DNA from 2 places in the Variovorax sp. GW821-FHT10C12 genome. Region 1 is predicted to be linked to the other one. Evidence: riboswitches for the same ligand, from Rfam matches in the RefSeq annotation. Region 1 holds a riboswitch; the other holds the start of a gene.

Evidence for each region. Region 1 has a riboswitch for glycine ahead of gcvT (glycine cleavage system aminomethyltransferase GcvT). Riboswitches for the same ligand answer to the same signal wherever they lie in the genome.
Region 2: it holds a riboswitch for glycine, as region 1 does, so the genes downstream of both, AC07OH_RS16950 (D-amino acid dehydrogenase) here and gcvT (glycine cleavage system aminomethyltransferase GcvT) in region 1, are expected to answer to the same signal.

The regions. Positions count from the first base shown of each region.
Region 1 is NZ_JBWKNE010000001.1:608,033-622,961, forward strand. It holds gene AC07OH_RS02880 (DUF2855 family protein) at 1-508, shown strand, start outside; gene AC07OH_RS02885 (DUF3014 domain-containing protein) at 652-1,572, shown strand; gene gcvP (aminomethyl-transferring glycine dehydrogenase) at 1,648-4,557, opposite strand; gene gcvH (glycine cleavage system protein GcvH) at 4,616-4,987, opposite strand; gene gcvT (glycine cleavage system aminomethyltransferase GcvT) at 5,059-6,231, opposite strand; glycine riboswitch at 6,279-6,383, opposite strand; glycine riboswitch at 6,396-6,486, opposite strand; gene AC07OH_RS02905 (hypothetical protein) at 6,518-7,054, opposite strand; gene AC07OH_RS02910 (L,D-transpeptidase Cds6 family protein) at 7,151-7,633, opposite strand; gene AC07OH_RS02915 (MFS transporter) at 7,894-9,084, opposite strand; gene AC07OH_RS02920 (AraC family transcriptional regulator) at 9,194-9,973, shown strand; gene AC07OH_RS02925 (TRAP transporter large permease) at 10,007-11,299, opposite strand; gene AC07OH_RS02930 (TRAP transporter small permease) at 11,310-11,822, opposite strand; gene AC07OH_RS02935 (TRAP transporter substrate-binding protein) at 11,903-12,877, opposite strand; gene denD (D-erythronate dehydrogenase) at 12,933-13,949, opposite strand; gene AC07OH_RS02945 (hypothetical protein) at 14,015-14,929, shown strand, end outside.
Region 2 is NZ_JBWKNE010000003.1:85,137-100,065, reverse strand. It holds gene AC07OH_RS16980 (glycosyltransferase family 2 protein) at 1-390, opposite strand, end outside; gene AC07OH_RS16975 (glycosyltransferase family 4 protein) at 383-2,347, opposite strand; gene rfbC (dTDP-4-dehydrorhamnose 3,5-epimerase) at 2,603-3,151, opposite strand; gene rfbA (glucose-1-phosphate thymidylyltransferase RfbA) at 3,148-4,035, opposite strand; gene rfbD (dTDP-4-dehydrorhamnose reductase) at 4,075-4,965, opposite strand; gene rfbB (dTDP-glucose 4,6-dehydratase) at 4,962-6,041, opposite strand; glycine riboswitch at 6,159-6,249, shown strand; glycine riboswitch at 6,294-6,400, shown strand; gene AC07OH_RS16950 (D-amino acid dehydrogenase) at 6,492-7,793, shown strand; gene AC07OH_RS16945 (FIST signal transduction protein) at 7,813-9,093, opposite strand; gene AC07OH_RS16940 (PhaM family polyhydroxyalkanoate granule multifunctional regulatory protein) at 9,143-9,919, opposite strand; gene AC07OH_RS16935 (aminotransferase-like domain-containing protein) at 9,984-11,405, opposite strand; gene AC07OH_RS16930 (LysE family translocator) at 11,536-12,135, shown strand; gene AC07OH_RS16925 (DMT family transporter) at 12,132-13,082, shown strand; gene AC07OH_RS16920 (VOC family protein) at 13,094-13,501, shown strand; gene AC07OH_RS16915 (aminotransferase-like domain-containing protein) at 13,551-14,738, shown strand; gene AC07OH_RS16910 (DJ-1/PfpI family protein) at 14,753-14,929, shown strand, end outside.

The DNA.
Region 1 (14,929 bases):
CCTGCAGCTGATCGCCGCCACCTCCGAAGGCAACCGCGCTTTCGTCGAGGCGCTGGGCTGCTACGACCGCACGGTGGCCTACAGTGAGATCGACACGCTGGCGGCCGACGTGCCCACGCTGTACATCGACTTCGCGGGCCACGACGACCTGCGCGCCACCGTGCACCACCACTTCGGCGAATCGCTGGTGTACGACTGCTACGCGGGTTCGGCGCAGAAGACCGAGTTCCTGGGCGACACCAGCGCGCTGCCCGGCCCCACGCCCAAGCTCTACTTCGCGCCCGTGCAGATCCGCAAGCGCAATGCCGACTGGGGCCCGCAGGAGGTCAACCGCCGCTTCAACGACGCGCAGGGCCGCTTCATCGCCGAGCTGAGCCGCCCGGGCAACCGCTGGATGACGCTGGCGCAGGGCCGCGGCTTCGCGCATGCGCAGGCCGTGATTGCCGACCTGCACGCGGGCCGCGTCGATCCGCGCGAGGCGCATGTGGTGCGCATCGGCGGCGAATGAGAGGCTGATCGACTGAACTTCGATGCGGGTGGGGCGTCACAGGGGGTTACGAGAACGTGGCGATCGTGCGGGCCGTGCAGGCCATCCTGGTGCACCATTGCCTTTCGTCTCCCCACTGCCATCCCGCAAAAAGGAAACCGCCCATGTCCGACGCCGACTCCTCCCGCGACACCCCTGAATTCCGACCCCGCAAGGAAGCGCCGATGGGCACCATCGTCGGCCTGGCGCTGGTCGTGCTGGTGGCGGCTTATTTCGGCTGGCGCTGGTACCAGCAGCAGCAACTGGCGCCGCTGCCGACCGCGCCCGTGGCCGTCGCACCGACCGACGCGCCCCCCGAGCCGCCCAAGGCCGAAGAGCCGAAGGGCCCGCAGAACCCGGTCGAGGCGCTGGCCCCGCCCGATGCCGCGCTGCCCGCGCTGGCCAGTTCCGATGCGCGCGTGATGAAGGCGCTCACCGAGCTGCTGGGCGGCAAGGCCGTCGCGGCCTACCTGCAGTCCGACGGCGTCGTGCGGCGCTTCGTCGCCACCGTCGACAACCTGCCGCGCGAGCAGGCGCCCGCCAGCAAGTGGCCCGTGCAGCCCGCGCCGCAGCGCTTCATCACCGAGGGGCCGCAGCAGGGCGGCGTGCAGACCATCGCGGCGAACAACGCGGCGCGCTACAACGGCATCGTGATGCTGGCCGGGGCTGTCGATCCGGCCAAGGCGGCGGCGGTGTATGCGCGGCTGTACCCGCTGTTCCAGCAGGCATATGAAGAGCTGGGCTATCCGGGCCGCTATTTCAACGACCGCTTCATTGCCGTGATCGACCACCTGCTGCAGGCGCCCGAGCCCACGGGGCCGGTGCAGGTGAAGCTGGTCGAGGTGAAGGGCGACATTCCCTCGCAGCGGCCGTGGGTGCGCTACGAGTACGCCGATCCGAAGCTCGAATCGCTCTCGGCCGGGCAGAAGATCCTGGTGCGCATGGGGCCGGAGAACGAGCGCAAGATGAAGGCCAGCCTGCGCGGGCTGCGCGCGCAGATCGCGACCGGCGAGGTGGCGAAGCAGGCCGGCAAGAAGGCGCCGTAACAGGCGAAGGAAATAAAAAAAGGGGCGCCGCAAGCCATGCGGCGCCCCTTTTTCATTCTTGGCGACCGTGCGCGCTCAGGCCTCTTCGGTTTCCTGGTAGTCGCCCACCGGCACGCAGCTGCAGAACAGGTTGCGGTCGCCGTAGACGTTGTCGACGCGGCCGATCGGCGGCCAGTACTTGGCCTGCTTGAGTTCGGCCAGCGGGAACGCGCCGAGTTCGCGCGAGTACGGGTGGCTCCACTCCGTACCGAGCAGGCTGGCCGCGGTGTGCGGCGCGTGCTTGAGCGGGTTGTCGTCCTTCGACCAGACGCCTTCTTCCACCCGGCGGATCTCGCCGCGGATGGCGATCATCGCGTCGACGAAACGGTCGAGCTCGGCCAGCGGTTCGCTTTCGGTGGGCTCCACCATCAGCGTGCCGGGCACGGGGAAGCTCAGCGTGGGCGCGTGGAAGCCGTAGTCGATCAGGCGCTTGGCCACGTCTTCGGCGGTGACGCCGCTGGTGTCCTTGAGCGGGCGCAGGTCGAGGATGCACTCGTGCGCGACGTGGCCGTTGGGGCTCGCGTACAGCGTGGGGTAGTGGTCCTTCAGGCGGGCGCTGATGTAGTTGGCGCTGAGGATGGCCGTCTCGGTCGCGGCCTGCAGGCCCTTGGCGCCCATCATGCGGCAGTACATCCAGCTGATCGGCAGCACGGCCGCGTTGCCCAGCGGCGCGGCCGACACGGCGCCCACGCCGTTCGAGGGCACGCCGGCCGTGGCATGGCCCGGCAGGTAGGGCACGAGGTCTTCGACCACGCAGACCGGGCCGACGCCCGGGCCGCCACCGCCGTGCGGAATGCAGAAGGTCTTGTGCAGGTTCAGGTGACTCACGTCGCCGCCGAATTCGCCCGGCGCGGCCACGCCGACCAGTGCGTTCATGTTGGCGCCGTCGACGTACACGCGGCCGCCGTGCTCATGCACGAGTTCGCACAGTTCCTTCACGCGGGTCTCGAACACACCATGCGTGCTGGGGTAGGTGATCATCACGGCGGCCAGGTGGGCGCTGTGCTTCTCGCAGGCGCGCTTCAGGTCGTCCATGTCGACGTTGCCCTGCGCGTCGCAGGCCGTCACCAACACCTGCAGGCCCACCATCTGGGCGCTGGCCGGGTTGGTACCGTGGGCCGACGAGGGAATCAGGCAGATGTTGCGGTGGCCCTGGCCCTTGGCTTCATGGAAGGACTTGATGGCCAGCAGGCCCGCGTACTCGCCCTGCGAGCCCGCGTTGGGCTGCAGGCTGATGCCCGCGTAGCCGGTGGCCTCGCACAGCCAGGCGCGCAGCTGCGCGTCGAGCTGGGCGTAGCCCTGCAGCTGGTCGGCGGGCGCGAAGGGGTGGATGTTGGCGAACTCGGGCCAGGTGATGGGGATCATCTCGCTGGTCGCGTTGAGCTTCATGGTGCAGCTGCCCAGCGGGATCATGCTGCGGTCGAGCGCGAGGTCCTTGTCCGACAGGCTGCGGATGTAGCGCAGCATCGCCGTTTCGCTCTTGTGGGTGTTGAACACCGGGTGCGTGAGGAAGGCGCTGGTGCGGCGCAGGTCCTCGGGAATCAGCGGCGTGGTGTTGGCGGCCAGCTCGTCGAAGCGCGGCATCGCGGTGCCGGCGGGCACGAACAGGGCCCACAGGGTTTCGATGTCGGCGCGCGTGGTGGTCTCGTCCAGCGAGATGCCCAGGTGCTGCTGCAGGCGCTGGCGCAGGTTGACGCCGCCGGCCTGCGCGCGCTCGATGATCGCGGCCGTGTCGTCGCCGGTGCGGATCGTGAGCGAGTCGAAGGCGGTGGTGTTCACCGGCTCGCGGCCCATCTGCGACAGGCCCTTGGCGAGGATGGCAGTGAGCACGGCCACGCGCTGTGCGATGCGCGTGAGGCCGTCGGGGCCGTGGTACACGGCGTACATGCTGGCGACCACGGCCGGCAGCACCTGCGCGGTGCAGATGTTCGAGGTGGCCTTCTCGCGGCGGATGTGCTGCTCGCGCGTCTGCAGCGCGAGGCGGTAGGCGGGCTGGCCGTGCGTGTCGACGCTCACGCCGACGAGGCGGCCGGGCAGCGAGCGCTTGAACGAATCGCGGCAGGCCAGGTAGGCGGCGTGCGGGCCGCCGTTGCACAGCGGCATGCCCAAGCGCTGCGTGGTGCCGCAGACGATGTCGGCATCGAACTCGCCGGGGGCGACCAGCAGCGTCAGCGCCAGCAGGTCGGCCGCGACGATGAAGGCGGCGTCGCACTGGTGCGCGTGGCCCGCGAGCGGGCGCAGGTCGTGCACGTGGCCGGTGGTGGCGGGGTACTGCGCGAGCACGCCGAAGAACTCGCCGCTCACCATCAGGTGCGGCAGCGTTTCCGACACGGTGCTCACCTTGACCTCGATGCCCAGCGGCGCGGCGCGCGTCTTGATGACTTCGATGGTCTGCGGGTGGCAGTCGCCCGACACCAGGAACACGTTGCTCTTGCTCTTCACGCTGCGCTTGGCGAGCGTCATGGCCTCGGCGGCGGCCGTGGCTTCGTCGAGCATCGAGGCGTTGGCGATGGCCATGCCCGTGAGGTCGCACACCATCGTCTGGAAGTTGAGCAGGGCTTCCATGCGGCCCTGCGAGATCTCGGCCTGGTAGGGCGTGTAGGCGGTGTACCAGGCGGGGTTCTCCAGGATGTTGCGCAGGATCACGCCCGGCGTGTGCGTGCCGTAGTAGCCCTGGCCGATGAAGCTCTTGAACACCTTGTTCTTCGACGCCAGCGTCTTCAGCTCGGCCAGCGCGTCGGCTTCGGTGACCGGCGCGGGCAGGCGCATCGGCCGGGCACGGCGGATGGCCGCGGGCACGATGCCGTCGATGAGCTCCGCGCGCGTTTCCGAGCCGATCACCGGCAGCATGCGCGCCTCGTCCGCCGCATCGATGCCGATGTGGCGGGCGAGGAATTCTTCGGCGTTCTCTAGTTCTTGCAAAGAGGGAAGGGCGGGAATCGGCATGGCGGTGAAGGCTCGGGGGAGAAGGAACGAAGGTGCGAGGAAACGGCTGTTCAGCGGATCAGGATTCGGCGGCGAACTTGTCGTAGCTGGCGGCGTCGAGCAGGGCGTCGAGCTGCGCGGGCTCGCTCAGCTTGACCTTGAAGAACCAGCCGGCGGCCAGCGGGTCGCTGTTGGCCAGCGACGGGTCGGCGCGCAGCGCTTCGTTGACTTCGGTGATCTCGCCCGACACGGGCATGAACACATCGGCGGCGGCCTTCACCGACTCGACCACACCGGCGACCTCGCCCTGCGCGAAGGTCTTGCCCACTTCAGGCAGGTCGACGAACACCACGTCGCCCAGCGCGTCCTGCGCATGCACGGTGATGCCGACGGTGGCGGCGCCGCCTTCGGCCGCCACCCATTCGTGGTCCTTGGTGTATTTGATGCTCATGAAAAAACTCCTCGTGGAAAAAATGGAATCGGGGTGCAGAGCCTAGCCGGGTCTGCGGTGTTGAGTTGCGGTTAGCCGCGGTAGTAGCGCGTCGGCACGAAAGGCATCGTCGACACCTCCATCGGCACCGGCTTGCCGCGCACGATGGCCTGCACGCGCGTGCCGGGCTCGGCGAAGGCGGCGGCCACGTAGCCCATGGCCACGCAGCGGTCGGCCGTGGGGCCGAGCAGGCCGCTGGTGACGGTGCCGATGTCGTGGCCTTCGAGCGACTGCAGCAGCGTGCCGTCGCGCACCGGGATGCGTTCGAGTGCCACGAGGCCGACGCGCTTGCGCGTGAGCGTCTTGTGGTCGGTGTGGCCGGCCGCGCCCGAGGCGACGGCGGCCAGCTGGGCCAGCACCTTGGCCGCGCCTGGAAAACCGCCTTCGCGCGCACCGCCGGCGCGGCGCACCTTCTGGATCGCCCAGTTGAGCGAGGCTTCGACCGGGGTGGTGGTGGTGTCGATGTCGTTGCCGTACAGGCACAGGCCGGCTTCGAGCCGTAGCGAGTTGCGTGCGCCCAGGCCGACGGGCTTCACCTCAGGCTGCGCGAGCAGCAGGCGGGCGAGGGCGTCGGCGTCTTTTGCGGCCACCGAGATCTCGAAGCCGTCTTCGCCGGTGTAGCCGCTGCGGGTGACGAAGGCGGCGATGCCGCCGATCTGCACTGCGCCGCCGGTCATGAACACGAAGCGCTCGATGCCGGGCGACAGGCGCGCCAGCGTGGCCGCGGCCTGCGGGCCTTGCAGTGCCAGCAGCGCGTGGTCGGGCAGGGGCTGCACTTCGCAGCGCGCGCCGATCCTGGCCTGGATGTGGGCGATGTCGGCCACCTTGCAGGCGCCGTTCACGATCACGAAGAGCGAACCGTTGCCCTCGTTGAAGAACATCAGGTCGTCGAGGATGCCGCCCTCGTCGTTCAGCAGCAGGCCGTAGCGCTGCTTGCCGGCGGGCAGGTCGACCACGTCGACGGGCATCAGGGTTTCGAAGGCGGCAGCGGCATCGGGGCCGACCAGGCGCAGCTGGCCCATGTGCGAGATGTCGAACAGGCCGGCCGCATCGCGCGTGTGCTTGTGCTCGGCCATGAGGCCGGCGGGGTACTGCACGGGCATGGAATAGCCGGCGAAGGGCACCATGCGGGCGCCGAGCTCCACGTGCAGGTCGTACAGCGGGGTCTTGAGAAGTTGGGCGTCAGAAGCGGAAGAAGCGGCCACGGGGCACTCCAAAGGGGCAGTCGAAATCCATGGCTGCAACGCCACGGGCCACCCCTGCTGTCCGCTTTACCTGAGAGATTCGCCCCACGATCGGGGTTTGCTCCTTCGGTGGGCCGCATGCAATGCCACGGCCTCTCTCCAGCAAGGAAACGCCGGTGGTTGCCGGCGTCTTGTCAGTCCTTTTGCCTGAGCGTTCGGGGAACCCCTGCGCCTTCGGCGGCCCCGTCGCGCGGGGCTCTCTCCTGACCCGGCGAGTGTAGTGGATCGCGGGGCTGGGGCTGGCGGCTCAGTGCACGGTTTCTGCCGGCGGCAGCAGCTTGTCGATGCGCTCGCGCAGCGAGTCGGCGCGCTCGGGGCCGGCGGTCTTCTCGATCTCGGAGAGCATCAGCGCGGCGATGGTCAGCATGGCCTCGCGGTCGCGGGCCTCGCGCAGGGCGTCGCGCATCTGGTTGGCGAAGCGCGGGTCGCGGCGCACGAACATGCGCTCGCAGATGTCGAACAGGAACATGCGCGTGGTGGCCAGCGAGCGCTTGCCGTCGAAGCTGTCGGCCGACGTGGCGACCTGGATCGGCTCGGCGGCGGGGACGGGCGTGGGGGCCGGTGCGGGCGGTGGCGCGACCGGGCGTGCGACCTGCAGGTAGCCGCGCTGCATCAGCCCCTGGATCGCCTGCTCGGCCTCGACGCGGCTGGGGAACAGCGGGCTGAAGTCGGTCAGCGAGCGCCGGCCGTCGGCCATGAGCAGCAGGGCGCGCTCACGCTGGCTGAGCGTGCGCTGCCCGGCCTGGAGTTCGTCGCGTGCCTTCTCGGTCTTGGTGGGGAACATGGCGGCCACAGCTTTCGGAGGTCGAAGGCTGCAGCATCGTTGCAAGTGGTGACATCTTCGTGAACCATTTGCCTTACAGGGACAAGGGGGTGCGCGTCAGTTGCCCGCGCTCTCCTTGCGGATCAGCCAGCGCGGGCCCACGCGCTGCAGCTCGAGCGTCTTGCGGTCGGTCTCGGTGAGCGCGTCGGCGCGGTAGACCTGCCGGAACTGCGCGCTGGCCGAGGTGCCCTGGACGCTGATCACCAGCCCCTCGATGCCCACGCTGATGCGCGACTTGCCCGTGATGCGGGCGCGCCGGTCGGCCTCCCAGCGCTCGCGGGTCTGGCCGCGCGCGGGGGTGAAGTCGGGTGCGTAGGCGGCGAGGTAGCGCTCCACGTCGCGCGCGGACCAGGCGGCGGCCCAGGCGCGCACGGCGCTTTCCACTTCGGCGAGGTGGGTGACGGGATTGGTGGGGTTTGTGGGGGCGGCTGCTGGTGCAACGGCTGCAACGGGCGCGGCGGCCGGCGTGGCCGCGATACCGGCGGTGGCCAGCAAGCCGGCAGCGACAAGGCTGCTGCCCTGGGCGACGATTCGGTGCATGGCGTCCTTCTCTTTCCTTCTTCTTGTCTGTCAGGCTCGACGTCGAAGCTTGCGTCGATTCTGGCAGTGAAAGAGAGCGCGTGCGGCGTGGAATTGCCCACGGATTTCGGTGGTCCTTTGTTCAGGGCGCGTGCACAGGACACCGGGTACTTCCCTCCGCGAATGTCCCCCGCCTTCGGCTCCTCCTTGATTTCGCTGCGGGAAGCACCCAGTGCCCTGTGCACGATGGGCGCTGCCGCTGTGCGGGCACGGAACTCAATTCAAGCCGCCGCAGCCTCACCTGTCATCACCTGTACCGTCCGGTTGCGCAGCCGCAAGGCCAGCACGGTCGCGACGCACAGCACGCACAACACCACCGTGAGCGTCACGCCGAGCCCGCGTGCATCCGACAGCAGGCCGAACAGCGGCGACACCAGTCCGCCGACCGAGAGCGCGAGACCGAGCGTGATGCCGCTGGCGGTGGCCGGGTTGCGCGGCAGGTAGTCCTGCGCGAGCGTCACCTGCGCGGCGAAGGGCAGGAACATGCTCATGCCGAGCCACGCGGTGCAGGCCAGCGCCGCGCCGGGCGTGGAGGCGAGCACGAGGCCCGCCATGGCCGGCAGCGCGAGCAGGTAGCCGCTGCGGATCGTGCCCATGCGCCCGATGCGGTCGCCGAGCCAGCCGCCGGCCAGCGTGCCCACGGCCCCTGCGGCGGTGAAGGCGGTGAGCGCCGCGGCGCCCTGGAAGGTGCTGCCGTGAAGGTCGCGCGTGATGCGCAGCGAAAGCATCGACAGCACCGTGACGTACGGGATCGACCAGCCCACGATGGTCGCCACCAGCAGGCTGAAGGCGCGCCAGTCGTTGTGCGGTTTGAGCACCTGGGCGCGGGCCTGCGCGGCGCGCGCCGCCGTGGCCGCGTGCTGGGCGGCCGCACCGCGCCGCGCGTTGGCCGCGACCCACACCACGCCCATCGCCAGCGCGGGAATGCCCAGCAAGTAGCTGCGCGACAGGCTGCCGCCACCGACCACCGTGGCCGCCAGCACGGGCGCGAACGAGGCGCCGATGGTGCCACCCACCGAGAACACGCTCATCGCCTTCTGCGAAGCGCCGCCGGCCGCGCGCGCGGCCACGGTCGCGGGCGGGTGGTAGGCCGCGATGCCCAGCCCGCACAGCGCAACCGCGATCCAGGTCAGCAGGTAGCTCTGGCTCAGGCCCGCCAGCACCACGCCCAGCGCCGCCACTAGGAAGCCCACGGGCACCAGCCAGGCGCGCGGGTGGCGGTCGGCGTACAGGCCGAACAGCGGCTGCACCACGCTCGACAGCCCGGTGGCCGCCAGCATCAGGCCGCTCACGGCCGTGTAGCTGTAGCCGCGCTCCAGCACCATGAAGGGCAGCAGCGCGGGCACGAGGCCCTGGTAGAGGTCGTTGACGGCGTGGGTGCCGGTGAGCAGCCCGAGTCGGCGCGTGTTCATGCGATGGCTTCTTTCCTGGATGTCCGGTTGGAGAAAAAGAGGGAGAAAAGCCATCGTAGGAAGCCAGGAGAATATGTTCTCGCTACGAATGTGCAAACATCGTCGTGAAATGGACAAACTGAATCTGCGCCCCGACGAGGGCGAATCGACCCCGCGCGCCGTCGCCGTGCTGGCCACCGATCCGGCGGGCGACGCCTTCATTCCGCCGCATGCGCACCGGCGCGGGCAGCTCATCCACGCGATCTCGGGCGTGATGATGGTCGGCGCGGCGGCCGGCAGCTGGGTGGTGCCGCCGGGGCGCGGCGTCTGGGTGCCGCCGGGCATGACGCACCAGATCCGCATGGCGGGCGAGGTGAAGATGCGCACCGTCTTCGTCGAGCCCGGCACGCGCGCCGACCTGGGTGCCGAGTGCCGCGTGATCCATGTGGGCGCGTTGCTGCGCGAGCTGATCGTGGCGGCCGTGTCGCTGCCGCTGGACTACCCGCCGGGCGGGCGCGACGAACGCGTGATGGAGCTGATCCTCGACGAGATCGAGGCCGCGCCCGCGCTGTCGCTGCATGTGCCGATGCCGCGCCATGCGCGCCTGGCCGCGCTGTGCGAGGCGCTGATCCGCGACCCCGCGCAGCCCGCCACGCTCGACGGCTGGGCCGCGCGGCTGCACATGAACGCGCGCACGCTGGCCCGGTTGTTCGAACGCGAGACCGGCATGACCTTCGGCGCGTGGTGCCGCCAGGCGCGGCTGCTGCTGAGCCTGCCGCGGCTGGCCGCGGGCGCGTCAATCCTGGAGGTGGCACTGGCGCACGGCTACGAGAGCCCGAGCGCCTTCACCGCGATGTTCCGCCGCACGCTCGGCGTGCCGCCGAGCCAGTACCTGCACCCGCCGGCCTGAAGCTGGGGGTGCGGGCGGGAGCGGCCCGTGCCGCTACTTGAACCCGAGCGCGCGCGGCAGCCAGGTGCTCAGCATCGGCACGAAGGTCAGCAGGACCAGCACCGCGCCGTGCGCCCACAGGAAGGGCACCAGTTCCTTCACCAGCGCCGACATCGGCACCTTCGACACGTTGCAGGTGACGAACAGCAGCCCGCCCACCGGCGGCGTGATCATGCCCAGCGTGAGGTTGAAGATCACGATCATCGCGAAGTGCACCGGGTCGACGCCCAGCTTGATCGCCACCGGCGCAAGGATCGGCGCCAGCACCATCACGCCCGGCAGCGGCTCGATGAAGATGCCGAACAAGAGCAGGAACACGTTGACGATGATCAGGAACATCCACGGCGAGAGGTTCATGCTGATGAGCCATTCGGCCATCTGCTGCGGAATGCCCTCGATGGTCAGCACCCACGCGAACGAGGCCGACAGCCCGATGATGATCAGCACCGACGCCGACAGCAGGGCCGAGCGCGACAGGATGTCGGGCAGCATCTTCCACTCGAGCGTGCGGTAGATGAACTTGCCGCACACCAGCGCGTAGAACACCGCCACCACCGACGCTTCGGTGGGCGTGAACCAGCCGGCGCGCATGCCGCCCAGGATCACCACCGGCAGCAGGATGGCGGGAATCGCCTTCCATGTCGTGATGAGGATCTCGCGCAGCGGCGGCGTCTGGCCGTCGCCCTTGTAGTTGCGCTTCTTCGAGACGTAGAAGTTCACGACGCACATCGCCACCGCGATCAGGATGCCCGGCACGATGCCGGCCACGAACAGCTGGCCGACCGACACGGTCTCGTCCTGCAGCGCGTAGATGATCATGATGATCGAGGGCGGAATGATCGGCCCCACGATGGCCGTGGAGGCCGTCAGCGCCGCCGCGTACGAGCGGTCGTAGCCGGCCTTGTCCATCATCTTGATGAGCATCGAGCCGGGGCCGGCCGCATCGGCCAGCGCCGAGCCCGAGATGCCCGAGAAGAAGGTCAGCGACACCACGTTGGTGTAGCCCAGCCCGCCGCGGCGGTGGCCGACGAACTGGCCCGCGAAGCGCAGCAGCACCTCGGTGAGCGAGCCGCCGCTCATGAGCTCGGCGGCCAGGATGAAGAAGGGCACGGCCATCAGCGGAAAGCTGTCGATACCGGTGAAGGTTTCCTTCAGCAGCACCATCAGCGGGTAGCTTTCCGCGAGGATCAGGGTGGCGGCCGTGGCCAGGCCGAGCGCGAAGGCCACGGGCACGCCGATGGCCAGGAACACGCAGGCGGAGACGATCAGGACAATGCTGGCATCCATGGTCTTCTCCTTACAGCGAGGCCGACGCGTTGGCGTCGAAATGCGCGTCCGACGCGAACTCGCGGTTCAGCACGTAGCCGCGCACCACCAGCAGCCAGTGCACGATCAGCAGCACGCCGCCGATCAGCATCGCGCTGTAGATGTAGGCGAACGGAATCTGCGTCACGGCGGTGAGCTGGAACATCGTGCGTTCCATGTAGAGCCAGCCGTACCAGACCATGAAGCCGAAGAAGGCGAACAGCAGCCCGGCCACCACGAGGCGCACCGCCACGGCCGCGGGCCGGGGCAGGGCGTCCTGCAGGTTCTCGACGGCGATGTGGCCGCCGTAGCGCAGCACGGGCCCGGCGCCCAGGAAGGTGAGCCAGATCATCATGTGGCGCGACACTTCTTCGGCCCATTCGATCGACTGGTTCGTGGTGTAGCGCAGCACGACGTTGGTGAAGATGATGACGGACATGGCCGCCAGCAGGAGGATCAGCGCCCACCGGTTGGCGGCGAGAAAGTAGCGCTCGAAAGCTTGCACGTTGTGGTTCTCTGTGGTGTCGGAAATGCGAAGCGCCCGGCCCACTGAGGCGGGCCGGGCGCGGTCGGGTCGCAGCAGTCTTACTTGACGTCCGTGATCTTCTTGATGTTGTCGGCGCCGAATTCCTTGGCGTAGCCCACGTAGGCCGGCTTCAGGGCGTCGCGGAAGGCCGCGCCGTCGACGGTGCGCGTGACCTTCATGCCGTCTTTTTCAAGCTGGGCGATGCCGTTGTTCTCGTCGTCGTTGACCTTCTTGCGCTGAGCGATCGAGGCCTTCTTCGCCGCTTCGGTGAACACCTTCTTGTCGGCGTCCGAGAGCTTGTTCCACACCTTGGGCGACAGCAGCAGCAGCGCCGGCGAGTAGACGTGGCCGGTGAGAGACAGGTGCTTTTGCACCTGCGAGAACTTCGAGGACAGGATCACCGGAATCGGGTTTTCCTGGCCGTCGACCGTGCCTTGCTGCAGCGCGCCGAACAGTTCGGGGAAGGCCATCGGCGTGGGCAGGATGCCGAAGGTGCGGTAGCCGTCCATGTGCACCTTGTTTTCCATGGTGCGCATCTTCAGGCCGGCCGCGTCGGTGGGCTTGACGATGTCGCGCTTGCTGTTCGTCATGTGGCGGAAGCCGTTCTCCGTCCAGGCCAGCGCGATGATGCCCTTGCTCGGGAACTTGGTCAGGATGTCCTGGCCGATGGGGCCGTCCATGACCTTGCGGGCGTGGTCGTAGTCGCGGAACAGGAAGGGGATGTCGACGATCTTGACCTCGGGCACGAAGTTGCCCACGGGGCCGGTCGAGGTGTTCAGCAGGTCTTGCGTGCCGAGCTGGATCGCTTCGATCTGCTCGCGCTCGCCGCCCAGCGCCGAGTTGGCGAAGTGCTGGCACTTGAAGCGGTTCTGGGTGTTCTTTTCGACCTCTTCGCAGAACACGGTGGAGCCCACGCCGTAATGCGATTCCTTGGACGTCGCATAGCCGATCTTGAGAACGGTGGGTTGCTGCGCGAAGGCGGCGGTGCCCAGGGCGAGCGAAAGGCAGGCGGCGGCGATGTGGCCGAATTTCATGGTGTCTCCGGGGAGTTGGGGGTCGAAAGCGCGTCAGGCGCAGGTCAGGAAATGACTATGCACCAATAACCAGTTTGACCGCGTCGGGACTTTCACGGACGTAGGCGCGGATCACCGCGTCGAAGCTCTCGTCGGCCGTGAGACCGAGGGCGCGGGCGCGTGGCGTGTCGAAGCGCCCGGGCCAGGTTTTCACGATGCGGCGGATGGCGGCGTCGGGTGTGCGGTCGAGCAGGTCGGTGGCGGCGCGGCCGGCCACGCGTTCGAGCGCGGCGGCCATCTCGCCCACGGTGGTGGCCAGCGAGGGCAGGTTGAGCGCGGTGCGCGGGCCCCAGTCGGCGTCGCTCGCTTCGGCGGCGCGCACGATGCCTTCGATGGTCCGGGCCGGCGAGGCGATGGCCACGGGCGTCTCGTCGGGCACCGGGCAGGCCGCGCGCAGGCCGGCGAGCGGCTCGCGGATCATGCCGCTGAAGAAGCCCGAGGCCGCGCCGTTCGGTTGGCCGGGGCGCACGCTCACCGTCATGAGGCGCACGCTGCGCCCCTGCACGAAGCCCTTGCGGGTGTAGTCGGCCACCAGCTGCTCGCCGATGAATTTCTGGATGCCGTAGCTGGTTTGCGGCGTGGGCAGCGTGTGGTCGTCGATGAGCGCGGGCAGCGGCTGTTCGGGCGAATCGCCGAACACGGCGAGCGAGCTGGAGAACACCAGCACCGGCCGCGTGCCGAGCGCGCGCAGCTTCTCGAGCAGGCCGTGCGTGGCGGCGAAGTTGCTGCGCATGCCCAGGTCGAAGTCGGCCTCGCATTCGCCGCTGACGGCGGCCGCCAGGTGGAACACCGCGTCGGCCTCGCGCCAGAAGGCGGCGCCGTTGTCGGCCAGCTGGGCGTTGAGGTCGCCGGTGGCGGCTGCGATGCGCGGGTTGGCCGCGAGGTCGGGCGGCGGCGGCGCGCGGTCGACCAGCGTGATGCGGGCGATGTCGCGGGCGGGGGCGCCGGCGAGCGACAGCTGGCCCAGGGCCAGGAGGGTGCGCGCCAGGCGCGCGCCGAGAAAGCCGGAGCCGCCGGTGATGACGATGTGCATGGGGTCCTGTCTCCTTGTGTCCTTGTGTCGCGAGGATAGCGTCGGTGGTATCGCACAATTTGCGCATGCCCATGCTGCCCCCCGATCTCCTCGCCACCCTGCGTTTGCCTGTGCTGCAGGACGCCGACCTCGACACCCAGGCCTCCTTCTTCAAGCGGCCGGAGGTCCGTGGGCTCTACTTCGAGGTGGTGGAGGGCTCGGCGAAGGACGAGGTGCTGCGGGCCGCCGTCGCGCAGCTCGGCGAGCTGCATCCGCACCGGGCCGCGTTGCTGGCGGTGTTCTGCGGCGCGCTGGTCGAGAACGGCGCCGATCCGCAGCTCATGTTCGACGCCGTGCGGCAGCTGGCCGGGCGCCTGCTGGCGTCGCTGGCGCCGTACTGCGCGGCGCAGCCGTACGAACCCGATGAGGACGACGAAGAACCGCAGGACGAGGCAGAACTCGCCGCCTGGCAGGCCGCCGAAGCGGCGCTCGCGGCGCTGTCGCCGCAGGCCCGTTTCGAGGTCGATGCGCTGCAGCGCGCGGTCGACCTGCTGGTGCTGCCGCTCATGACCATGGTGGTGCGCGATGTGCGCAACCACCAGTCGCTGGTGGCGGACGCGGGCCTGCTCGCGCAGGTCGAGGCGATGTACGCCAACGACTCGCTGCCCTTCGAGGCCTTGCACTTCCTGCGCGCCGCGGCCCAGCTGTCGTACGAGGACGAGCTGGTGGTCCTGCTGCCGGCGTCGCGCGCGGGCATGGTCGTTCGCGCCCAGGGCATCAACAACAACTTCCACGCCTTCTCGCTGCTGCAGGACCTGATGGAAACGCACGCCCAGACGCTGGGCATCCGGCAGCCGCCGCGCACGCGCCGCGACGAGGACAGCGATGCCGCCGCCTTCCTCTGGCTGCAGGCGACGGCCTTCGCCCAGGGCGAGCTGGTGGATCACATGGCGTGGTCCTGGGGCGAAGGCACGCTGCGCGAGAACGCGCGCCGGCAGGGG
Region 2 (14,929 bases), on a different contig from region 1:
ATAGACATTCACCTCCGGGTGAAGCACCAGCTCTCGCTCATCGGCGGTCGCCATCGCAAATGCGTCGGCAATCCAGGCTGCCCCCCAAAGATCATCACCGTCGAGAAAAGCCACATACTCGCCCTCGGCCAGCGACGCGGCCTGATTCCGAGCGTGCCCGACATCCCCATGGTTCATGGGGACCACACGCACATGGGGAAATCTTGCGACGCTGTCACTCACGATCTCGACAGAAAGTGCGTCCGCACGATCCATCGCGACGAGCAGTTCGGTGGTCAGGCCTCGTTCCCGGGCTGCCTCGAAGCACGCCCAGACACTGTCCAATGCCGGCTTGAGCCACAGGCCTTCCTTGTGCGCATTGACGATCGCCGTGACGTGAAACTTAGACATGCTCAGCCTCGCTGGAAGACATGGGTGAGAAGGGAAGCCCTGACTTGAATGCGGACCAGGAACGCTCGATGCCCAGCTTTTTCCTCATGGCTTGCAGGCGGCGCTCCACCTCGTCCGGGTTGTCGAGAATTTCCTGGATGGCCGCGCAGTAAGCGCGCTCGTCGTCCAACGCATCGATCAGCCATCCGGTTTCGTTGGTCACCAGTTCGCAGACGCCTCCGACATTGCTCGCGATGATGGGGACGCCTGCAGCTGCGGCATTGATCAGCACCGTCGGCATGCCCTCGAAACGCGACGTGAAGAGGAAGGCGGTGTACCGCTCCAGGGGAAGCTTGCTGAATGAGGCGAACATCCCCAGCAGACGCAGCTTGGGCTGCGTGTCTGCGAGCGCCGCCAGTTCGGCTTCGCGCTGAGGCTCACCGCCGCCGTAGACGTCCAGTGCGACCTCCGGCAGAGACCGGATGATCCGGCCCAACAACTCCGTATTTTTCTGGTGGCAGAACCGGCCCGCCCAGAAGACGGCTGGTCGTTGCTCGTCGGGTGAGGGGCTCTTGGAAATCTCTCGCAAATCGTCCAATGCCGGCTGAGGAAGAAACTGGAGCTTCTGCGTCAATGCAGGTGTAAAGCCATACCTCGCCACCACCTCTTCAAGGAAGACGTTGGTATCGAAATAGATCTTGTCGACGTTATGGATCGCGGCCCGAAGATGCGTATCCGCATACCCCGCCCCGCGGCCATCTTCCGTGAAGTCGCGGCAGAACAGCGTCGTGTAGACCTTGCATATCGACTGGAAAGCCTTGCCCTTTTCAACCAGGGCGGCCCAGCATGCCAGGCTGTTTACGTTCGTGATCGACTCGGGCTGAAGCGTGAATATCAACGCCTCGACAATGCGTTGCCTGTTCCGCTGATTGAGATCGGCGTCGTAATCGGACAAGACGAGCACCTGCGACCCCGAGGGCAGCCAGTCGAAGGCGTCCACCTTGTCATGATCGGTCAAGACGAGCAGCGTGGCAGAAACACCAACCGCCTCCTGGGCCGCACGCAGGATGTTGACCCCAGCGAGATCCGCCCCGCCTTTGACAAGCCAGGGCATGAAAACGACGTGCCGGATTCCGGCTGGCAGGTCGTGAAAAATTTCAGTCCAAGCGGCGCCAAGCTCATCGGTCGGGATGCTGAAATTCGGGCGCAGCCTCAAGTGCTTGCCGTGCAACGGATGGCACGATTCGATTTCGGGATCGAGCGCCATCAGGTCTGCGACGGTCCGCTTGACGACCGATGCGATCTTGGGCGACATGCCCTTGAAGCGACCTTCCTTCATCCCGTGCTTCAGGTAGTGAAGCAGCGGGTGTACACCGTGCAAGACGACATCCGGATAGATGTCGCAATACCACTCGCAATCGAAGTTCTCGCTGGCCTTCAATCCCTCGAAACCGCCATGCCGCAGGAAATGAAGGTAAGGATCCTGATTCTTCAGATGCGGGTAGTTTTCGAGGTACCACTCGGCGTCGAAGAGGTCCGTTTCATGAAGCAATTCGAGATCGCGAATCTCCTGCTCTGTCACGAGCAGAGTGCCATTTTTTGAATAGCGACTGAGATCGATGGCTGGCGCCGAACGCTGCTTCTCGAAGAGAGGCGCACGCTTTGGTGGCTGGACAACTGCAATCTTCCGCCCCTCCTCCTTGCCCCACTTGAGGTAGTGCACCAGAGGATTGAGGCCCCGGTAAGCCACGTCCTTGTTGGCCTCCAGATAGCCTGCTGCATCAAACTTTTCGCTCGGTGCACGCCCTTCCCTGCCGCCGAACCGAAGGAAATGCTGGATCTCAGCGCCTTCCGGAACATCCGGATTGCGCTCCCGATACCATTTTTTATCGAACAGGTCCGACTGCCGGAGCAAACCGGCATCGCGATACTCGTTCACAACCTGAGCGCTTCGCTTCAGTAGTTTTTTGAAATTCATTCCGGGTTTCATGAAAATTGATGCGCTTCCTTGCGTTCACACGCCCAGGCCTTTGTCCGTCGATCGAATGCGCATGAGGCCGGAGTCGTTCGGTTCACTCCATCAGAAGCAACTCACATTCACAGGCAGCGGGAATATTTCAAATACAGCAAGAAGACAAGAATCTCACTTTCGGCATTCGCTCATTGCTGTGCCATCAAGAAACGACGCACCGAATTCGGCTGGCACTCAGGTGCCTCGTCCAAAAAACCCGGATTATTCGAAGACGTCCGCCGCTTGAAGCGATTTGCCTTCGGCGTCCTTCTTGGACAACTGCGGCGCCATACCGATGTCCGGCCACGCGATCTGCAGGCTCGCGTCGTTCCAGGCGATGCATCGCTCGTGTTCCGGCGCGTAGTAGTTCGTCGTCTTGTACAAGAAATCCGCGGAATCCGTGAGAACGAAGAATCCATGCGCGAAGCCCGCCGGAACCCACAACTGTCGGTGATTGCCTTCGCTCAACTCCGTACCCACCCACCGCCCGAACGTGGGCGAAGAACGCCGGATATCGACAGCCACATCAAAGACCGCACCGCGCACCGCACGCACCAGCTTTCCTTGCGCTTGCTGGACCTGATAGTGCAGGCCTCGAAGCACGCCCTTGGACGACCTTGAATGGTTGTCCTGCACGAAGTCGACCGTCGACCCGACCGCATCTTCGAAGGCACGCTGATTGAAGCTCTCGTAGAAAAACCCTCTGGCATCGCCGAAGACCTTCGGCTCGATGATCAAGACGTCGGGAATCTCGGTTTGGATGACCTTCACGAACGCACCTCTTCGGCCAGCAGGTGCTTCAGGTACTTTCCGTAGCCGTTCTTCTGCAACGGTGCAGCAAGCCTTTCGAGCTGCTCGCGATCGATGAAGCCATTTCGCCAAGCGATCTCTTCAGGACACGCGATCTTCAGCCCTTGCCGATGTTCCAACGTCGCGATGAACTGCCCCGCTTCGAGCAGGCTTTCGTGCGTGCCGGTATCCAGCCACGCATAGCCGCGCTGCATGATCTGCACATTCAGCTGGTTGAGGTCCAGATAGGCTTGGTTGACGGCGGTGATTTCCAGCTCGCCGCGCTCACTGGGTTTCACGGCCTTGGCAATGTCGACGACCTGGTTGTCGTAGAAGTACAGGCCGGTCACCGCGTAGCTGCTCTTGGGCTTGACAGGCTTCTCTTCGATGCTGCTGGCCTTGCCGTTGGCGTCGAAGGCCACCACACCGTAGCGCTCGGGGTCGTGCACGTGGTACGCGAACACGGTCGCACCGCCCTGCTTCGCATCGGCGTCCGACAGCAAATGCACGAAGTCATGCCCATAGAAGATGTTGTCCCCCAGCACCAGCGCGCTCGGCGAGTTCCCCACGAACTTGTCGCCGATGATGAACGCCTGCGCCAGGCCATCGGGACTCGGCTGCACCGCGTACTGCAGGTTGATGCCCCACTGGCTGCCATCGCCCAGCAATTGCTGGAAGCGCGGCGTGTCCTGCGGCGTGCTGATGATCAGGATGTCGCGCATGCCGCCAAGCATCAGCGTGCTCAGCGGGTAGTAGATCATCGGCTTGTCGTACACCGGCAGCAGCTGCTTGCTCATGGCGAGCGTGGCCGGGTGCAGGCGGGTGCCGGAGCCGCCGGCGAGGATGATGCCTTTGCGTTGCGTCATGGGGTCTTCTAGTGTGGGAGGCCGGAAAAAATCAGTCGGTCAGAGCGTCTCGCGCAGCATGCGTGCCACGCCTTCCTGCCAGGGCGGCAGGCGCAGTCCGAAGGTGGTCTGCAGCTTGGTGGTGTCGAGCCGCGAATTGTGCGGCCGCTTCGCGGGCGTCGGAAAGGCGCTGGTGGGCACAGCCTCCACGGCCTGCGGGCCTGCCTTGAGTTCGACACCGGCCTGCTGCGCCATCTCGAGCACGAAGCGCGCGTAGCCGTGCCACGTGGTCTCGCCGCCGGCGATGGCGTGGTACAGGCCGGCTTTGGCCGGGTCGTGCAGGGTTGCTCGAATCGCGTGCGCGGTGATGTCGGCCAGCAACTCGGCACCGGTGGGAGCGCCGAACTGGTCGTCGATGACCGTGAGCTTGTCGCGCTCCTTGGCCAGCCGCAGCATGGTCTTGGCGAAGTTGCCGCCGCGCGCGGCGTACACCCAGCTGGTGCGAAAGATCAGGTGCTTCGCGCAATGCCGTGCCACCAGCTGCTCGCCTTCGAGCTTGGTCTGGCCGTACACGCTGAGCGGACCGGTCGCGTCGTCTTCTTTCCAGGGCTGGGTGCCGCTGCCGTCGAAGACGTAGTCGGTGGAGTAGTGCACCATCAGCGCGCCGATCTGCTGCGCGGCCTCGGCCACCACGCCGGGCGAGGTGGCGTTGAGCTTGCGCGCGAAGTCGGGCTCGCTCTCGGCCTTGTCGACGGCGGTGTGCGCGGCGGCATTGACGATGACGTCGGGGCGCACGGCCAGCACGGTTGCAGCCAGCTGCTCGGGACGGCTGAAGTCGGCGTGGAAGTCGGTGCTGTCGAAATCCAGCGCGACCAGTTCGCCGAGCGGCGCGAGGCTGCGCTGCAACTCCCAGCCGACCTGTCCACCTTTACCGAGCAGCAGCAACTTCATGCGGAAGCCTTTGCAGGCGCAGCATCGTACTGCTTCTCGACCCATTCGCGGTACGCGCCGCTTTGCACGTTGCGCACCCAGTCGCCGTGGGCGAGGTACCACTCGACGGTCTTGCGGATGCCGGTGTCGAAGGTCTCGGCGGGCTTCCAGTCAAGCTCGGCCTCGAGCTTGCGCGCATCGATGGCATAGCGGCGGTCGTGGCCCGGGCGGTCCGTGACGTAGGTGATCTGTTCCTTGTACGGCTTGCCGTCGGCGCGCGGGCTCAGTTCGTCGAGCAGCGCACACACGGTGTTGACGATCTCGATGTTGGGCTTCTCGTTCCAGCCGCCGACGTTGTAGGTCTCGCCGAGCCGGCCGGCTTCGAGCACGCGGCGGATGGCGCTGCAGTGGTCCTTCACGTAGAGCCAATCGCGCACCTGCATGCCGTCGCCGTACACGGGCAGGTTCTTGCCCGCCAGCGCGTTGACGATCATCAGCGGGATCAGCTTCTCGGGGAAGTGGAACGGGCCGTAGTTGTTCGAGCAGTTGGTGGTGACCACCGGCAGGCCGTAGGTGTGGTGCCAGGCGCGCACGAGGTGGTCGCTGGCGGCCTTGCTGGCCGAGTACGGGCTGTTCGGCTCGTACTTGTTCTCTTCGGTGAAGGCCGGGTCGGTCTTGGAGAGCGAGCCGTAGACCTCGTCGGTCGACACATGCAGGAAGCGAAAGGCCGCCTTCTGGTCGGCCGGCAGGGCGTTCCAGTAACCGCGCACCGATTCGAGCAGGCGGAAGGTGCCGAGCACGTTGGTCTGCACGAAGTCTTCCGGGCCGTGGATCGAACGGTCGACGTGCGATTCCGCGGCAAAGTTCACGACGGCACGCGGTTTGTGCTCGGCCAGCAGGCGGTCGAGCAGTGCGCTGTCGCCGATGTCGCCTTGCACGAAGACGTGGTTCGCGTTGCCCTTGAGCGATGCGAGGGTCTCGAGGTTGCCTGCGTAGGTCAGCTTGTCGAGGTTCACGACGGGCTCGTTGCCCTGCGCGATCCAGTCGAGTACGAAATTGGCGCCAATGAAGCCTGCGCCGCCGGTAACCAGGATCATGGAGTCCCCACCTGTAGAAAAAAGTTTGCTTTACCGAAAATCAACATTCAATTATCCCATCGGTGTGAAGTGCCGATGTACAGGGCTTGGCCGGCTTGCGGGGCCCGCCTACAATCGCCAACAATTGCAGGAGAGCGGGCCTCCACGGAGGCCCTACCGAAGGCGCAAACTCCCATAAACGCTCAGGTCGGCCCGACGACATTCCAGGCAACGCCACGGAATTTCGGCAAGGGGTCAGTACTGCACTCATCGATACAGCCGTCTGGAGAGCCGCCACGCCATGTGGCGCACCGAAGGAGCAAACCCGCTGCGGGTGCAGCAGGGTGAATCTCTCAGGTACCGAGGACAGGGGGAGCGGCAACTTGGACAGCGGTCGTCCGGTTGCTTGCTATTTTTTCAATAGCACTCCACGCCCGCCGTTCAAGCGCTGCAAACTCAAAGGTACTTGCAATGCGTGTGATCGTTCTTGGCGCCGGCCTGCTCGGCGTGACTTCGGCCTACTACCTCCAGCAACTCGGCCACGAGGTGACCGTGATCGACCGGCAGGCCACCCCGGCCGCCGAAACCAGCTTCGCCAACGGCGGCCAGATCTCGGTCAGCCACGCCGAACCCTGGGCCAATCCGAGCGCGCCGCTGAAGGTGCTGCAATGGCTCGGCAAGGAAGATGCGCCGCTGCTCTTCCGCATCCGCGCCGACATGCGCCAGTGGCTCTGGGGCCTGCAGTTCTTGCGCGAATGCACCCCCGCGCGCACCCGCCACAACATCGAACAGATCGTTCGTCTCGGTACATACAGCCGGGAAATGTTGCAGCAATTGCGTCGAGACACGGGCCTGAACTATGACCAGCGCACGCAAGGCATCCTGCACTTCTACACGACGCAAAAAGAATTCGACGGCGCCCTCGCGCCCGCCGAGCAGATGCGCGCCCTGGGCTGCGAACGCCTGGTCATCTCGGCCGACGAGGCCATCAAGATCGAACCCGCCCTCGCCCACATCCGCCCCCAGCTGGCCGGCGCCACCTACACCGCCGAAGACGAATCGGGCGACGCCAACCGCTTCGCACGCGAGCTCGTGAAGCTGGCCGAGGCGGCCGGCGTGAAGTTCCTCATGAGCCACACGGTGACCGCGCTGCGCGAAGCCGGCGGCAGCATCGACCATGTCGAGGCGACCGACAACGAAGGCCGCTTCCAGCGCATCCGCGGCGACGCCTTTGTGCTTGCGATGGGTTCACTGAGCCCGCTGTACGCCGCGCCGTTGGGCATCCGCCTGCCGATCTACCCGGCCAAGGGCTACTCGGTGACGCTGCCCGTGAAGGACGCGTCGAAGGCACACCAGGTCTCGCTGACCGACGATGAATACAAGCTGGTGTTCTCGCGCTACACCTCCGAGTCGGGCGACCGCCTGCGCATCGCCGGCACGGCCGAACTCAACGGCTACGACCGCGACCTGAACCGAGTGCGTTGCGAAGCCATCGTGCGGCGCGTCGAAGAGCTCTTCCCCGGCGCCGGCGACACCGAGCGCGCGCAGTTCTGGACCGGCCTGCGCCCGGCCACGCCGAGCAACGTGCCGCTGATCGGCAAGACCAAGCTGCCGAACCTGTTCCTCAACACGGGCCACGGCACGCTCGGCTGGACGCACGCCTGCGGCTCGGGCAAGTCGATTGCGCGCATCGTGAGCGGGCTGGCACCCGAGGTCGACTTCGCGTTCGCCGGCATGCCGGCACCCGCGCCGCGCGCACTGCAACCGGCCTGAACGCGACCGGCGCCGGACCTCAGTCCGGCGCGGTGAACACCGTCAGCACGCCGGTGTAGCCATACAGGTGGTGGCGCGCAATTTCGCCGGCGGCGAAGAAGCCGACCAGCGGCACGTCGCCCAGCGCATGCCGCACGATCTGCAGCTCGGCGCCCGGCGCGCCGAAATGCGGGCCGCCGCGCCCCGAGCAGCTCACGTACACCGCGCCCGCGATGCGCCGCGCCGGATGCGGCGCGGCCTCGGCCTCGCCGGCCGCCACGGCGCGTGCGGTGGCCAGCGTCTGTTCTTCGGGCTCGAGCTCTTCACGAATTTCGGCGCAGATGCGCATCAGGTCGGCGCGCGCCGCCTGCGCGTTGCGGCGGCAGAAACTCAGCCGCATGCCGGCCTCGGCGTTGTCGGCAATGGCGATGCCGCGCCGCGTCGGGTCGAGGCCGATGATGTGGCGCACCAGCACGTCGGCGCCCAGGTCGCCGGTGCGGCGCAGGCCGTCGCTGCCCGCGTCGGCCAGGCCGACCAGCGTGTTGCGCACGGCATCGATGGCTTCCTGCGGCCGGTCGAGCGACACCTGCAGGTCGGCCAGCAGCACGTCGAGCGCCGGCTCACCGTCGAGCGACAGCAGCAGGTTGCCGTCGGCCTCGGTGATCTCGCGCTCGCGCGCGCCGCCGGTGCGCAGCGGCTGGCAGCCTTGCGTGACGCGCGACACCAGCCGCACGCCCTCGCCGAACACCACGCCCGACAAGCCGCCCGAGAACACACCGCCCGCCGCACCGTGGCCGCGGATGTTGCCGTTGCCGCCGACCGCGAACTGCAGCGCCCCGCCGCGGCCGGACGAGAGCCCGCCGAACAGGTAGCCGGTGTCGGTGCGGCCCGCCATCTCGCCGATGAGCTCGCCCAGGTCGGGCGTGGCGGGGTCGGCGTGCACGAGCGCGGTGTGCGCCTCGAAGCCGCTCATTTCGGAGCTGCCCAGCGGCGCCACGCCCGAGAACACGCGGTACTGGTCGCTGGGCAACGCGCACAGCATCAGGCTCAGGCCGGGCTCGTCGAAGTACTCGGCGTTGTTGGCCGACACGCCGATGCCGACCGTGCCCGACCAGTCGGTGACCTCGGGCAGCTCGGCACTCAGGTGATCGAGGATCTCCTGCGCCTCGGCCGCGTAGTGGTCGGTGATGTAGAGCAGCCCGAGCGTCGGGTTCGACGCGTAGTCGGGCAGCGCCATCTGCGCGCGCAACTGGGCCAGCACGAGGCCGGCGGCCATGCGCCATTGCGGGTGGGTGGCATGGCCGGTGGGAAACAGTTTCATGGTGCGTACCGACCCGTGCGTCGTCGTCTGGAAAGGTGTCTGTAAGACGTCAGCGCCGGCCGGAGGTTCGCTTGCGCGCGGCGGTGGACGTGGTTTTCTTGCGCGCGGCGGGTGCCGGCGCGGCTTTCTTGGCGGCGGTTTTCTTCGGAGCAGCCTTGGCGGCCGGCTTGCGCGCCGCCGTCGCCTTGCCGATGACCTGCCCCACCGCGTCGGCCAGCGGCTGCGCCATGGCCGGCACCTTGAGCTGCGCCGCGTCCTGCAGCGCCGTGCTCGCGATCTGCTGGAACTGCTCGGTGAGCGAGCCCCACCATTGCATCGGGTCGACGCCGGCAGCAGCAGTGGCTGGCTTGGCGCGCGACGTCTTCTTCGGCGCCGGGGCTTCCTCTTCTTCCACCTCTTCCTCGGCCTCGTCGAACTCTTCTTCCTCTTCCTCGACGGGCTCCGGCGCAGGCCGGGGGGCCGGGGCGGGAGCCGGTGCAGGCGCCGGCGCCATCGCCGCGGCCTGCTTGGTGAACGCGCTCGCGATGTCTTCCATCCGCACGTTCATGCCGCGCAGGGTCGATAGCGTCATCTTCTGCACCTCGAGCGCCTGGATGGTCGCCTTGAGCGCGTGGCCGTTCTGTTCGAGCCAGTACTGGACGGTCTTGAGTTCCTGGATGCGCTTGTCGACCTCTTCGACGCTCATGGTGGGCGCGACCCAGCTGGCGAGGCTGGGGATGCCGGGCACCGAGCCGGAGCCCGCGGCGGCACCGCCGGCGAGGTTCTTCAGGAAGTCGAATCCGGGGACGAACTGGCTGAAGTCGAAGGGTTTGCTGGCGTTGCTCATGCGGGAGGTCTCCTGGCTGGGTTTTCTTGTGCTGCCAGCTTACTCCAAGCCCTTTGCAAGCGAATCAGAGCTCGTCCCTGACCCGGCTGAAAACCTTCCAGAAATTCGCGTCCTGCGAGGTCGCGAAGTTGATCCGCATCATCGTGCTCGGCGGGCGGCGCGCATGGAACAGCGAGCCCGGCGCCAGCAGGTAGCCCTGGTCGAGCATGCGTTGCGTGAGCGCGTCGGTGTCCACGCCCGTGTCGACCCAGCCGAACAGCCCGGCCGGCTCCGAGGCGAAGGTGCAGCCGTGCGACATGGCCAGCTTCACCGCGCGGCCGCGCGCGCCGTCCAGGCGGATGCGCACGCGCTCCGAATGGCGGCGCAGCTGGCCCTGGTCGATGCACCACGACAGCGCCCGCTCGAACAGCGTGGGCGAGGTCAGCGTGGCCAGCAGCTTGGTCTCGAGCAGCCGCTCTTTGAGCGCGGGCGAGGCGGCCAGGAAGCCGATGCGCCAGTTGGGCGCCAGGATCTTCGCGAAGCCGCTGACGTAGATGGTGCGCTGCAGCCCGTCGAGCGCACTCAGGCGCGTGGCGTGCTCGGGCGCGAGGTGGCTGTAGGTGTCGTCCTCGACGATGTGGAAGTCGTGCTCGTTGGCCAGCTTGAGCACGCGGTGCGCGCTGCCCGGCGTGAGGCTGTAGCCGGTCGGGTTGTGCAGCACGCTCACGCTCACGAAGAGCTTGGGGCTGTGCAGCTTGCAGTACTGCGCCATCACGTCGAGGTCGGGCCCGTCGGCACGACGCGGCACCGGCAGGATGCGCATGCCCAGCGCCTCGAGCCGCGCGAACTCCAGCGCCCAGCCGGGCTCCTCGACCATCACCGGATCGCCCGCGCGCAACAGCGTGCGGCTCACGATGTCCAGCGCATGCGTGGCGCCGATGGTGGTGACGATCTGGTCCGGCCCGGCCGGCACGTTGATGCGCACCAGCTTCTGCGACAGGCTGCGGCGCAGCGCGAGGTCGCCCGAAGGCTCGCCGTACTGCAGCGACAGTTCCTGCAGCGCCGACGTGGTCGTCACGCGGCGCACCGCGGTCGCCAGGAAGGTCGAGGCCATCCAGTCGGGCGGGAACACGCCCATGCCCGGCTGCGGCTTGTCGCTCGGACGGTGGAACATGCTGCGGATCAGCGAGCTGGCGTCGGCCGGCACGCGCGAGGCCATCATCGGCGGGACCTCGGGCGCGGCATGCGCCGGGTTGCGCGAACTCTCGGGCACGGGCGCCGCGTCGCGCACATAAAAGCCGCGCTGGCGGCGCGCCTCGACCAGCCCTTGCGCGAGCAGCTGGTCGTACGCGGCGACCACGGTGTACGGGCTCACGCCCTGCTGGCGCGCGCACTCGCGCACCGAGGGCAGGCGCGCGCCGGGCGCCAGCAGCCGGTTGCGGATGCGCTCGGCGAGGCGGTCGGCCAGCTGCCCGGTCAGGGACTGGGTGGAGGTTCGGGTCAGCATCGGGTCGGGCTGCATCGCACAGAGAGCGAGAAAAGGGCGGCGTGTGTCGAAGGAATGACCAATACAGATTTCAGATTTGTTCGATCATCTGTACTGGAACTGTAATGGTCCAAAGTTTAGAGTCTGTGACATGAACTGGCAAGAATTCACCGCGCTGCTGGTGCTGGCCACGGCGATGAGCTTCTCGCCCGGACCCAACACCACGCTCTCCACCGCCCTGGCGGCCAACGGCGGCCTGCCGCGCGCCATGCGTTTCGTGGTCGCGGTGCCGGTCGGCTGGACCTTGCTGCTGGCGATCTGCGCGGCCGGCCTCGGCGCGCTGGTGGTGGCGATGCCGCCGCTGCGCCTGGCGATCAAGGGCCTGGGCATCGCCTACCTGCTGTGGCTGGCCTACAAGCTCAGCGGCAGCGCCCAACTCGGCAAGGCCGACAACGCCAGCCTCTCGGTCGGGTTCACGCAGGGCGTGATGCTGCAGTTCGTGAACATCAAGGCCTGGCTGCTCGCGCTCACGCTCGTGGCCGGCTGGATCGCCGGCCAGCCCGACGCGCTCGCGCGCTTCGCCATCGTCGCGCCGGTGATGCTGACCTACGCCTTCACCAGCAACTTCGCCTATGCGCTGGTCGGCGCGCTGCTGCGCGAGTGGCTGGCCAAGGGCACGCGCCTGCTGTGGTTCAACCGCGCGATGGGGCTCATCCTCGTGCTCACGGCCTGGTGGATGGTGAGCGTATGAAGCTCGCCCTCAAGGACGAAACGCTGGGCATGTGGCTCGGCATGGTCGGTGTGGCGCTGTTCGCCGTCACGCTGCCGATGACGCGGCTGGCCACGGGCACGCAGGACGCGCCGCAGCTGTCGCCGTGGTTCGTCACGGTCGGGCGCGCGGCGCTGGCGGGCGTGCTGTCGGCCATCTTCCTGCTGGTCACGCGCTCGCCGCGTCCGGCGCCGCACCAGTGGAAGCCGCTGGGCATGGCAGTGCTGGGCAACGCGATCGGCTTTCCGCTCTTGCTGGCCTTTGCGCTGCGCGTGGTCACGGCCAGCCATGCGGCGGTGGTGACGGCGCTGCTGCCGCTGGTCACGGCCGCGGTCGCGGCCTGGGTGCTGCACCAGCGCGCGCGCCTCGGCTTCTGGCTCTGCGCCGTCGCGGGCAGCCTGCTGGTGGTGGTGTTCTCGGTGCTGCGCGCGCAGCAGAGCGGCCACGGCTTCGGTTTCGAATGGGCCGACCTGTTGCTGGTCGGCGCGGTCATCGCGGCCTCGGTCGGCTACATCTACGGCGCGCAGGTCACGCCGTCGCTGGGCGCCGAGCGCGTGATCTGCTGGGTCTGCGTGATGGCGCTGCCCGTGACGCTGCCCGCCACCATCGCCCTGTGGCCGCAGCAACCCGTGGCCGCCTCGGCCTGGGTCGGCTTCACCTACGTGGGCATGTTCTCGATGTGGATCGGCTTCTTCGCGTGGTACCGCGGCCTGGCCCTGGGCGGCGCGCTGCGCGTGAGCCAGACGCAGCTGCTGCAGCCCTTCCTGTCGATCCTCGCGTCGATCCCGCTGCTGGGCGAGCCGCTCGACCTGGTGACGCTGGGCTTCGCCGCCGCCGTGGTCGCCACGGTGGTCGCGGGCAAGCGGCTGTCGCAACCAGCGGCGCCTGCCGCCGTTCCACGCGGCGCCGAGCCGCAGGCCAGGAGCTGACGACCATGACGCTGTTCAGCCATGTCACCGTCGGTTGCACCGACCTGTCGCGCGCCGCCGCCTTCTACGACGCGGTGCTGGCGCCGCTGGGCCTCATCCGCCGCCCCGTGACGCCCGACGGCGGCCCCGACGCCGCCTGCTGGATCGTGCCGGGCCAGACGCTGCCGCGCTTTTACGTGTACATCCCGCTGGACGGCGAACCCGCCAGCGCCGGCAACGGCAGCATGGTCGCGTTCTGCGCGCCCTCGCCGCAGGCCGTTCATGCCGCCCACGAGGCGGCCCTGGGCCACGGTGGCCGCGACGAAGGCGCGCCCGGGCCCCGCCCCCGCTACGGGCAGGGCTATTACGGCGCCTACCTGCGCGACCCGGACGGCAACAAAATCCATGTCGTGCACCGTGGCGACATCCCGCCGCCCTGACCCCACACTCAGACTCACCTCTCATTCGCCAGAAAGAAGAAAGCCTCCCATGAACTGGAAACTCGCCGCCCGCGCCGCCAAGATGAATCCTTCGGTGCTGCGTGAAATCCTCAAGGTCACCGAGCGCCCCGGCATCATCAGCCTGGCCGGCGGCCTGCCTTCGCCCAAGACCTTCCCGATCCAGGAATTCGCCGACGCCTGCGCCGAAGTGCTGCACAACGACGGTGCCGCCGCGCTGCAGTACGCCGCCAGCGAAGGCTATGCGCCGCTGCGCCAGGCCGTGGCCGACATGCTGCCCTGGGACGTCGACGCCTCGCAGGTGCTCATCACCACCGGCTCGCAGCAGGGCCTCGATCTCGTGGCCAAGGTGCTGATCGATCCGGGCAGCAAGGTGCTCGTCGAAACGCCCACCTACCTGGGCGCGCTGCAGGCCTTCGGCCCGATGGAGCCGCACCCCGTGGGCGTGGCCAGCGACGACGACGGCGTGATCGTCGACGACCTCGTGGCCAAGGCGGCCGACGCGCGCTTCGTCTACCTGCTGCCCAACTTCCAGAACCCCACCGGCCGCACCATGACCGAGGCGCGCCGCGCCGCTGTCTCGGCTGCTGCCGCCGCCGCCAACCTGCCGATCGTCGAAGACAACCCCTACGGCGAACTCTGGTTCGACGAAGCCCCGCCGCTGCCGCTGGCCGCGCGCAACCCCGAAGGCGTGATCTACCTGGGCTCGTTCTCCAAGGTGCTGGCCCCGGGCCTGCGCCTGGGCTTCCTGGTGGCGCCGAAGGCCATCTTCCCCAAGCTGCTGCAGGCCAAGCAGGCGGTCGACCTGCACACGCCGATCTTCACGCAGCGCATGGTCTCGGCCGTGATGAAGGACGGCTTCCTCGACCGCCACGTGCCCACCATCCGCGCGCTGTACAAGCGCCAACGCGACGCCATGATGGCCGCGCTCACGCGCGAGATGGCCGGCCTGGACGTGAAGTTCAATGCCCCCAAGGGCGGCATGTTCCTGTGGGCGCGCCTGCCCGAGGGCATCGACACCGTGACCCTGCTGCCCAAGGCCGTCGAGCGCAACGTGGCCTTCGTGCCCGGCGCGCCGTTCTACGCGGGCGAAGGCGATCCGCGCACGCTGCGCCTGTCCTTCGTGACCGCCAGCGTCGAAGAGATCGACACCGCCATCGCCGCGCTCGCCGTCACGCTGCGCGAAGAGCTGGCGCTGCTGGCCCCCGCCCACGCCTGAAACGGCCGACGACCATGCACATCGCCATCCTCACCTTCGACGGCTTCAACGAGCTCGACTCGCTGGTCGCGCTCGGTGTGCTCAACCGCGTGAAGAAGCCGGGCTGGCGCGTGACGCTGGCCTCGCCCAGCGCCACCGTGACCTCGATGAACGGCGTCACGGTGCATGCCACCGCGACGCTCGAGTCGGCC